Regions from separate parts of the Bradyrhizobium sp. Kon37 genome, predicted to be linked through region 2. Evidence: predicted binding sites of a transcription regulator. Region 2 holds the regulator's gene; the other holds the start of a gene.
What was found. The regulator PhoB, encoded in region 2, activates phosphate uptake and scavenging genes when phosphate is short. The targets are predictions, from matches to a motif close to TGTCATNNANCTGTCAT.
Positions count from the first base shown of each region.

Region 1: the regulator PhoB is predicted to act here: its motif matches at 2,392-2,408, upstream of AC0L3J_RS32315 (UDP-2,3-diacylglucosamine diphosphatase).

Region 1 is NZ_JBVVOY010000028.1:10,668-15,990, reverse strand. Features, by position in the region: gene AC0L3J_RS32325 (threonine/serine dehydratase) at 1-435, opposite strand, end outside; gene AC0L3J_RS32320 (glycosyltransferase family 4 protein) at 499-1,542, opposite strand; gene AC0L3J_RS32315 (UDP-2,3-diacylglucosamine diphosphatase) at 1,556-2,368, opposite strand; gene thiD (bifunctional hydroxymethylpyrimidine kinase/phosphomethylpyrimidine kinase) at 2,553-3,353, opposite strand; gene AC0L3J_RS32305 (Lrp/AsnC ligand binding domain-containing protein) at 3,483-3,728, shown strand; gene AC0L3J_RS32300 (c-type cytochrome) at 3,752-4,681, opposite strand; gene AC0L3J_RS32295 (CHRD domain-containing protein) at 4,837-5,253, shown strand.
Region 2 is NZ_JBVVOY010000001.1:276,609-281,931, reverse strand. Features, by position in the region: gene pstA (phosphate ABC transporter permease PstA) at 1-435, shown strand, start outside; gene pstB (phosphate ABC transporter ATP-binding protein PstB) at 432-1,253, shown strand; gene phoU (phosphate signaling complex protein PhoU) at 1,264-1,980, shown strand; gene phoB (phosphate regulon transcriptional regulator PhoB) at 2,004-2,711, shown strand; gene AC0L3J_RS01440 (GcrA family cell cycle regulator) at 2,913-3,425, opposite strand; gene AC0L3J_RS01435 (acetylornithine transaminase) at 3,881-5,083, shown strand; gene argF (ornithine carbamoyltransferase) at 5,083-5,323, shown strand, end outside.

The DNA of each region.
Region 1 (5,323 bases), on a different contig from region 2:
ACCGCGCTTCTCGGCGATGCCGCGCGAGATCGCCTCGCGGTCGTCGCGGTCGCGGTCGTACAGCACGACCTCGGCACCGTAGGATTTGGTGCGCTCGCGCTTCGACAATGGCGCATCCGCGGGCATTACGATGGTCGCCTGCATGTGGAGGATCTTGGCCGCCGCCGCCACGCCCTGGGCGTGGTTGCCGGAGGAGAACGCCACGACGCCGCCGGCGCGCTTGTCCTGCGGGATCGAGGCGACCTTGTTGAAGGCGCCGCGGAACTTGAACGAGCCGGTGCGCTGGAGCATCTCCGGCTTGAGATAGACCTTTGCGCCGACGCGTTCGTTGAGCACGGGAAAGGACAGCAGCGGGGTGCGGACGGCGAAGGGTGCGATCACGCGCGCTGCGGCATCAATATCGGCAGGGCCGATCGGAAGGAGCTGTTCTGTCATGCCTGATGTTATCGCGGCGGATGAGGCGCGGGCAAGGCATCTCCGCGCGAGCATTCTGGGCTCTCAGGCGACGAATCGCGCCGGCTCCGCCCCGTTCCGGCCCGGCAGCACCGCACCGACCGCCAAAATGCTGTCGATAAAGGCCCGGGCCGAGGCCTCCCAGGTGTAGTTGGCGGCGAATTCGACACACTCCTGCCGGGAGATGTCCAGCGCGGCGAAGCAGGCGCTGCGCAGATCGTGATCGAGCGCGCCGACCGGCGCATCGCCGATCACGTCGCGGGGCCCCTTCACCGGAAACGCCGCGACCGGCAGGCCGCTCGCAAGCGCTTCGAGCAGGACGAGGCCGAAGGTGTCGGTTTTGCTCGGAAACACGAAGACATCGGCGGCAGCATAGATGTCCGCCAGTTCCTCCCCGTGCTTCTCGCCGAGGAAGATCGCGGCCGGATAGGCCTCCTCCAGCGCGACACGCGCCGGACCGTCGCCGACGATCACCTTGGTGCCGGGCAGGTCGAGGTCGAGGAACGCCTCGAGATTCTTCTCCACCGCGACCCGGCCGACCGAGAGGAACACCGGCGCCGGCAGGCACAGGTCGATCGCGCGGGGATGGAACAGATGGGTGTCGACGCCGCGCGGCCACAGCACGACATTGTCGAAGCCGCGCTCGGTCAGCTCGCAAGCAAGCGCCGGCGTTGCCGCCATCACGGCGCGGCTGGGGCTGTGGAATCGGCGCAGCGCCCGCCAGATCAGCGAGCCCGGCACCGGCACGCGGGCGCGGACATATTCGGGAAAGCGGGTGTGGAAGCTGGTCGTGAAGGGCAGCTTGCGCTGGCGGCAATAGCGCCGAACCATCAGGCCGATCGGACCCTCCGTCGCGATGTGGATGCTGTCCGGGTGCGCCTCTTCGATCAGCTTCGCGATTCTGCCCGGCCGCGGCATGGCCAGCCGCACGTCCCGATAGCTCGGCATCGCAAAGGTGCGGAACGATTGCGGCGTCAGGAACGAGAATTCGACGTCGAAGCTTTTGGCACCGTCAGCAAGCTTGGTCAGCGTCCGAACCACACCGTTGACTTGCGGGTGCCAGGCGTCGGTTGCGACCAGGATGCGCATCAGGCTAGCCTTGTCATGCAGCTCTGGCTGCGACCTGCGGGACCTGTGCCGGCTTCTCGGCCTGATCCGCCCAGGTGATGATCTCGAAATGGCCGTCGTCGTGCTCGACCAGCGCCGTGCAGCTCTCGACCCAGTCGCCGCAATTCATGTAGCGGATGCCGCCCTCGTCGCGGATCACCGCGTAATGAATGTGGCCGCAGATCACGCCGTCGGCGTCGTGGCGCCGCGCTTCCGCGGCGAGCGCCTGCTCGAACGCGCCGATATAGTTGACCGCGTTCTTGACCTTCTGCTTGGCCCATTGCGACAGCGACCAATAGGGCACCTTGAACATGCGCCGGAAGAAGTTGACGAAGCGATTGAGCTGGATCGCGAAGTCGTAGGCCTTGTCGCCGAGATGAGCGAGCCAGCGTGCGTTCTGCACCACGAGGTCGAAGATGTCGCCATGGATGACGAGATAGCGCTTGCCGTCCGCGCCGGTGTGGACGGTGTTCTCGACCACGTCGATGCCGCCGAAATGCGTGCCGTAATAGTTGCGCAGGAACTCGTCGTGATTTCCGGGAATGTAGATGACCTTGGCGCCCTTGCGCGCCTTGCGCAAAAGCTTCTGGACCAGGTCGTTATGCGATTGCGGCCAATGCCAGCTCGATTTCAGCGCCCAGCCGTCGACGATATCGCCGACGAGATAGATCGTGTCGGCATCATGGAAACGCAGGAAGTCGAGCAGAAGGTCGGCTTGAGAACCGCGGGCTCCGAGATGAACGTCGGAGATGAACAACGTGCGAAAGCGCCGCTCCGGGCTCTCGTCACTCACATCGTAACTTCCCATGCGCCAGCCTGTAACAATGTCCCGTGACAGGGGGATGACCAATTGAACCTTTGAGGCACCTTCGGATACGAATCGCGCTTGCCTCGCCCACCCCGCGAATATCAGTCGCATGCGACAATCAGGCGACATGGCGTCGCAGCGGCTCCGGAAGAACCCGGAACCGCGGCGCGCTCGCGACCGGCGTTCAGTAAAACTTATGGAAATGATGGATCGGGCCGTGGCCGTGGCCGACGCTGAAGCGATCGGCGGCCGCGATCGCCGCGCTGATCCAGGTCTTGGCGTTGCGCACGGCGCGCTCGAGATCCTCGCCTCTGGCGAGCCCCGCGGCGACCGCCGAGGACAGCGAGCAGCCGGTGCCATGGGTGTTGCGAGTGGCAACGCGCGGCGCGGCGAGCGCGATCGTGGTGCTGGCATCGACGAGATAGTCGATGCTCTCGGCGCCCTCGCCGTGCCCGCCCTTGATCAGGACCGCCCGGCAGCCGAGCGCCAGCAGCCGGCGCCCCTGGCTCTCGATCTCGGCCTCGCTGGCCGCGACCGGTTCGCCGAGCAGAGCCGCGGCCTCGGGCAGATTGGGTGTGATCACCGAGGCCAGCGGCATCAGTTTGATGCGCAGGGCGTCGACGGCTTCGGAGGCGAGCAGGCGATCACCCGATGTCGCCACCATCACGGGATCGAGCACGATATGTCGGGGCGCCCAGCGCGACAGCGCGGCCGCGATCGCATCGATGCTGGCGGCTTGCGCCACCATGCCGATCTTGACCGCGCCGACCTCGAGATCGGAAAACACCGCGTCGATCTGCGCGGTGACGAATTCGGCGGGCACCGCATGAATGCCGGTGACGCCGCGGGTGTTCTGCGCGGTCAGCGCCGTGATGGCGGACGCGCCAAAAACGCCGAGCGCGGCAAAGGTCTTCAGGTCGGCCTGGATGCCGGCGCCGCCGCTCGAATCGGAGCCGGCAATGGTCAGCGCGACGGGCGTCGTCATGGGGCGATCTTCAGCGTTTTCGAAGCCATGGCCCGTCCTAGCGCGCCTTTCCAAGCCCAGCAAGTTCGCTTGCTAAATCCGGCCGGGTTTGGCCTATTAGCCGCCAGATATGCTTTCGGAGTGACCGCGATGGTTCCCTTTTTCGTCCAGATCAAATGCAAGCTCGGCCAATCCTATGTGGTCGCCAATGCGCTTGCCGAAGCCGAGATCGCCTCCGAGATCTATTCCACAGCCGGGCAATACGACCTGCTGGTGAAGTTCTACGTCGACAACGACACCGATATCGGCCACTTCGTCAACGAAAAGGTGCAGGTGCTGCCCGGCATCCAGGACACCCTCACCATCATCACCTTCAAGGCGTTTGGCGCGAGTTGACCGTCCGGAAAGGGCGGGCCTGATCAGGCGCCGCCCTCCTTGCGCTTGGGACGCGGCGGACCGTCCACCGGCGGCAGCGATTTGAGATAGTCCGCCATCGCCGCGAGATCGTCGTCCGGCAATTGCGAGGTGTTCTTGATCACCCGCGTCATCGCGCCGCCGACGCTGTCGCCGTCGGGCAATTCGCCGGTCTTCAGGAAATACGCAATATCCTTCGCGCTCCACTCGCCGAGGCCCTTCTGGGTGATGTTGGGGACCCACCCCTCGCCTTCCGGATTGGGCCCACCGGCGAAGCGTTGTCCGGCCATGATGCCGCCGAGCGCGTTGCGCGGGCTGTGGCACTCCGCGCAATGGCCAAAACTGTTGACGAGATAGGCGCCGCGATTCCACTGCGGCGACTTCGCGCTGTCGGCGACGAAGGGCTTGCCGTCCAGAAATAAGAACTTCCAGATGCCGACGTTGCGCCGGATATTGAACGGAAAGCGCACGTCGTGGTCGCGCACCTTGCCTGCAACGGCCGGCAGCGTTTTCAGGTACGCAAAGAGATCGAGCACGTCCTCGCGCCTGGCGTGCTGATAGGACGTGTAGGGAAAGGCCGGAAAATAATGCCGTCCGTCCGGCGAGACCCCGTGCATCACCGCATTGACGAATTCGGCCTCGCTCCATTTGCCGATGCCGTCGGTCGCATCGGAGGAGATGTTCGGCGCGTAGAACGTTCCGAACGGCGACTTGATCGCGACGCCGCCGCCGAGCCTGAGACGATCGGGCTGGTCGGGGACGGCATGGCATGAGGCGCAGCCGCCGGCGTTGAACATCACCTCGCCATTGGCAAGATCAGGGGCGCGGGCGGGCGCGGTGCCGGCGGCCGCCACCTCCGGCGCGCTGAGCCACCAATAGACGCCCACTGCAGCGAGCACGGCGAGCAACGCCACGGAGATTGTTCGTCGCAACATACGGTCCTTTCGTCGTCGCGGCGAAGCTTATGACCGATGTCCTCGCGGCTCCAGCCACGAAGAATTTAGCCCACCGCGGCCAGAAACGGGAATAAACTGAAATGCCGGCTGTTGGAAGTTTGGCAGCCCAAACGGGTTCAGCAGGGAGAAAAATCATGAACAAGATCGTCATTGCCATGTCAGTGCTTGGCGCCGTTGCTTTTGCGGGTTCGGCCAGCGCCGAAAAGCTGAAAGCAACGCTCGACGCCAAGTCCGAGGTCCCCGCAACGACCAGCAGCGGCACCGGAACGGCCGATCTGGATTACGACGCCGCCAGCAAGAAGCTGTCCTGGAAGCTCACCTATTCCGGCCTGTCCGGCCCCGCCACCGCCGCGCATTTCCACGGACCCGCCGAGGCCGGCAAGAACGCTGGCGTCGCGGTCGCGATTCCAGGCGCCGCCACCAGCCCGGCCGAGGGCTCGGCGACCCTGACCGACGCGCAGGCCGCCGATCTGCTCGGCGGCAAGCTCTACGTCAACATCCACACCGCGGCCAATCCGGGCGGCGAGATCCGCGGTCAGGTGACGAAGTAGACTTCGCACAGACCAGCAAAAAAGGGCGGCTGCCATCGCAGCCGCCCTTTTCGATTCCGCGTAGCCCTGG
Region 2 (5,323 bases):
GCGATCGCAGGCTCGCTCGCGCTCGCGGTCATCGTGATCCCGGTGGTGCTGCGCACGACCGAGGACATGCTGCTGCTGGTGCCGAACGCGTTGCGGGAGGCGGCCTCGGCGCTCGGCCTGCCGCGCTCGCTGGTGATCAAGCGGATCGCTTATCGGGCTGCCCGATCGGGTCTCATCACCGGCGTGCTGCTCGCGACCGCTCGCGTCGCCGGTGAAACCGCGCCGCTGCTGTTCACCGCGCTGTCGAACCAGTTCTTCAGCCTCGGCCTGAACAAGACGATGGCGAACCTGCCTGTCACCATCAACAACTTCGTGCAGAGCCCCTATGCCTACTGGAAGCAGTTGGCCTGGAGCGGAGCGCTGCTCATCACCCTGACCGTTCTTGCCCTTAATATTGGCGCGCGCATCCTTGGCGCCGAGAGGACTGCAAAATGAGTGATCTTTCCGTATCGATGAGCGCGTCCGGTGGCCTGCCGCACGCGCCGGTGCTGCCGGAGGCGCCCCCCAAGGTGACCGTGCGCAACTTGAACTTCTATTACGGCGAGCACCACGCGCTGAAGAACATCAACCTGACGCTCGGCGCCAACCGTGTCACCGCGTTCATCGGTCCGTCGGGTTGCGGCAAGTCGACCCTGCTGCGCATCTTCAACCGGATGTACGACCTCTATCCCGGCCAGCGCGCCACCGGTCAGCTCATGCTCGATCAGACCAACATCCTCGACGGCAAGCTGGACCTCAATTTGCTGCGCGCCCGCGTCGGCATGGTGTTCCAGAAGCCGACGCCGTTCCCGATGACGATCTACGAGAACATCGCGTTCGGTATCCGTCTCTATGAGAAGATCTCGAAGTCCGAGATGGACGGCCGCGTCGAGAAGGCGCTGCGCGGCGGCGCGCTGTGGAACGAGGTCAAGGACAAGCTCAACGCCTCTGGCCTGTCGCTCTCCGGCGGCCAGCAGCAACGCCTCTGCATCGCCCGCACCGTCGCGGTGCGGCCCGAGGTGATCCTGTTCGACGAACCCTGTTCGGCGCTCGACCCGATCTCGACCGCCAAGGTCGAGGAGCTGATCCAGGAGCTGTCCGAGGATTACACGATCGCGATCGTCACCCACAACATGCAGCAGGCGGCGCGCGTCTCCGACAAGACCGCGTTCATGTATCTCGGCGAGCTGATCGAGTTCGACGACACCAGCAAGATCTTCACGTCGCCGACCGACCGGCGCACGCAGGATTACATCACCGGCCGGTTCGGCTAGGAGACGCGACATGGGTTCTGAACATACCGCAAAGGCCTTCGACACCGACCTCCAGGAACTCACGCGCCTGGTCGCCGAGATGGGTGGCATCGCCGAGCGCATGATCGTCGAGTCCGTCGACGCGCTGATCCGCCGCGACGTCCCGCTCGGCCAGCGCGTCGTCGCCATCGACACCGAGCTCGACGCGCTGCAGAAGCGCATCGAGGAGCGCGCGGTGCTCACCATCGCACGTCGCCAGCCGATGGCGGTCGATCTGCGCGAAATCGTCGGCGCCATGCGCGTCGCGACCGATCTCGAGCGCATCGGCGACCTCGCCAAGAACATGGGCAAGCGCGTCGCAGCGCTGGAGACGGACTTCCATCCGCTCAAGCTGTTCCGCGGCCTCGAGCACATGACCGACCTCGTCCAGCAGCAGGTCAAGTCGGTGCTGGACGCTTATGCCGCGCATGATTTGCCGGCGGCGATGGCGGTGTGGAAGGGCGACGAGGAGGTCGACGCCATCTGCACCTCGCTGTTCCGCGAGCTCCTCACCTACATGATGGAGGATCCGCGCAACATCTCGTTCTGCATCCATCTGATGTTCTGCGCCAAGAACATCGAGCGGATCGGCGATCACGCCACTAACATCGCCGAGACCGTGTTCTACATGATCGAGGGCCAGGCGATCACCGACAAGCGGCCGAAGGGCGACATGACGACCTTTGCCAACACGGTACCGAACACCTGAAAGACTTAAGGAGCGACGACCCGATGGGCGCACGCATTATGGTGGTTGAGGACGAGGAAGCCCTGACCGAGCTTCTCCGCTACAACCTCGAAGGCGACGGCTATGACGTCGAGACGGTGATGCGCGGCGACGACGCCGACACCCGCCTCAAGGAGCACATTCCCGATCTGATCGTGCTCGACTGGATGCTGCCGGGCCTGTCAGGCATCGAATTGTGCCGTCGGCTTCGCACCCGTCCCGAGACCAAGCAGCTCCCGATCATCATGCTCACCGCGCGCGGCGAGGAGAGCGAGCGGGTGCGGGGTCTTGCGACCGGCGCCGACGATTACATCGTCAAGCCGTTCTCGGTGCCGGAGCTGCTGGCGCGCGTGAAAGGCCTGCTGCGGCGCGCAAGCCCCGAGCGGCTCGCCACCGTGCTTGCTTTTGGCGACATCGAGCTCGACCGCGACAAGCGCCGCGTGGCGCGCTCGGGCCGGCCGATCGATCTAGGTCCGACCGAATATCGCCTGCTGGAGTTCTTCCTGGAGCACCCGGGGCGGGTGTTCTCGCGCGAGCAGCTGCTCGACAGCGTCTGGGGCCGCGACATCTATATCGACGAGCGCACCGTCGACGTCCATATCGGCCGACTGCGCAAGCTGCTCAATCTCGGCCGCGAGCAGGATCCGATCCGCACCGTCCGCGGCGCAGGCTACGCGCTGGATGATCGTTTTGCCAAGGCGGAGCAGGTGTAGGGTTGCAGGCTTGAGGTTCTCAGCCGTCGTCCCGGACAAGCGAGCGAAGCGAGCGCTGATCCGGGACCCATAACCACCGAACGTGGTTTGGCGAAGACTCGGAGTGACCCTTTCGCACGACTACTGCGTGCTCGGAGTATGGGTCCTGGCTTTCGCCAGGACGACACTGAAATTGAACCTTCGCGCGACGACTTGCCGTGATTACCGCGGACCCGGCTTCACCGGTGCGCGGCGCCGATCTGACGCCGGCTGGTACGCAACGCGCGAGTGCTGGGCGCAATAGGGCAGGCCGGACAGCGCCCGTCCACCGCAGAAGAAGAAGTCAGGGCTCGAGGGATCGCCGACCGGCCAGTGGCAGGTCGCCTCGTTCAATTCCAGCAGCGACAGGCGCTGGCTCATCGGCACCACGTTGTCGTAGGTGACCGGATCCGGCTCAGCCTCGACCTCGAAGGCCTGCGCCAGCGCGGTGTTGCCGCGCGAGATCGGGCGGCTCACCCGCATCATGTGCTGCGCGGGGCGCGCCTTGCGCGGCCGCGGCGCTGCCGACGATGGGCTCTTGGCGCGGCCCGAAAGGCCGAGCCTGTGCACTTTGCCGATCACGGCATTGCGGGTCACATTGCCGAGCTCCGCCGCGATCTGGCTGGCCGAAAGTCCGGCCTCCCAGAGCTTTTTCAGCTGCTCGACGCGATCATCGGACCAGGTCAAAACCGTCATTGCACCCTTTCCCTCGCTGCGCGCCAGCCATCCTGGGGCCTCGCAGCGAATGCCTAAGCCTTCAAAAACCCGTGCCGTCAGAATCCCTTAAGGCTCGCCGGGCGCGTCTTGAACGCCCGAACGTTTACGCCGGTACATAAGGACTTAAAGATCAGAACCACTGCACGAGATGTCGTATCTGACAATCCAAACGCTACAATATGGCGTGACTCCCGCGCAAGAGTCCGCCGACTCGCTTCCACATGTTCCGTGGCTAAATCCCGCAAAATCGGCACCGCAAGACTACGGATTCAGCGTTTCGCGAGGCTTTCCGGGCGGCATTGACACCCGTTTCACCAGGCCTAAGATAGTCGTGCGTGCCGCCCTCAAGAGGCGGCACGTTTCGTTTTCCGGGCCGGTCGATGGTGCGTTGCGCAATGCACGCACACACCGTCCGCAACATTCAAGTGACCGTCATGACTAACAGCGCAGCGCCGCATTTGCTCCCCGTTTTCGCCAGGTCCGACCTCGGTTTCGAGCGTGGCGAAGGCTGCTGGCTGATCGCGACCAATGGCGAGCGCTATCTCGATTTCACCTCCGGGGTGGCGGTGAATGCGCTCGGCCATGCCCATCCGGCGCTGGTCGCGGCGTTGCAGGAGCAGGCCACGAAGCTCTGGCACATGTCGAACCTGTTCCAGAGCCCGGACGGCGAAAAGCTCGCCGCGCGCCTGTGCAATGAGAGTTTCGCGGACTTCGTGTTCTTCTGCAATTCCGGCGCCGAAGCGCTGGAATGCGTGATCAAGGTCGTGCGCCGTTATCACGCCGCGAAGGGCCATCCCGACCGCTATCGCATGATCACCTTCGAAGGCGCCTTCCATGGCCGCACGCTGGCGACGCTGGCTGCGACGGGTTCGGCAAAATATCTCGAAGGTTTCGGACCCCCGATGGAGGGCTTCGACCAGGTTGCTCATGGCGATCTCGACGCGGTGAAAAAGGCGATCGGTCCGCAGACCGCCGGCATCCTGATCGAGCCGATCCAGGGCGAAGGCGGTGTGCGTTCGGCAACGCCCGCCTTCCTGAGGGCGTTGCGCCAGCTCTGCGACGAGAAGGGTCTGTTGCTCGCCTTCGACGAGGTGCAGACCGGCATGGGCCGCACCGGCGATCTGTTCGCATACCGCCGCCTTGGCGTCGAACCCGACGTGATGTCGCTGGCCAAGGCGCTCGGTGGCGGCTTCCCGATCGGCGCCTGCCTTGCGACCGCGGAAGCGGCGTCCGGCATGACGCCGGGCTCGCACGGTTCGACCTTCGGCGGCAATCCGCTCGCGATCTCGGCGGCGAACGCCGTGCTCGACGTCATGCTCAAGCCCGGCTTCTTCGACCACGTGCAGAGGATGTCGCTGCTGCTCAAGCAGAAGCTCGCCTCCGTGATCGACCGTCACGGCGATGTCGTCAGCGAAGTGCGCGGCGAGGGCCTCCTGATCGGCATCAAGGCCGTGGTGCCTTCCGGTGATCTCGTTGCCGCCTTGCGCGCCGAAAAGCTGCTCACCGTCGGCGCCGGCGACAATGTCGTGCGTTTCCTGCCGCCTTTGATCGTCACCGAAGCCGAGATCGAGGACAGCGTCGGGCGGCTCGAGCGCGCCTGCACGGCCTTGTCCGGCAACAAGCGGGCGGCAAGCTGATGAGCAAGTCGCCCGATAAAGCACCGAAGCACTTCCTCGACATCAACGAGCTGCCGCTGTCGGAGCTCAAGCGCATGCTCGCCGCGTCCACCGCGATGAAGGCGAAGCAGAAGGCGCATCAGCCGGTCAGGCCGCTCGAAGGCAAGACGCTGGCGATGATCTTCGAGCGCCCCTCGACGCGGACGCGGGTGTCGTTCGATGTCGCCATGCGCCAGCTTGGCGGCGAGCCCATCATGCTCA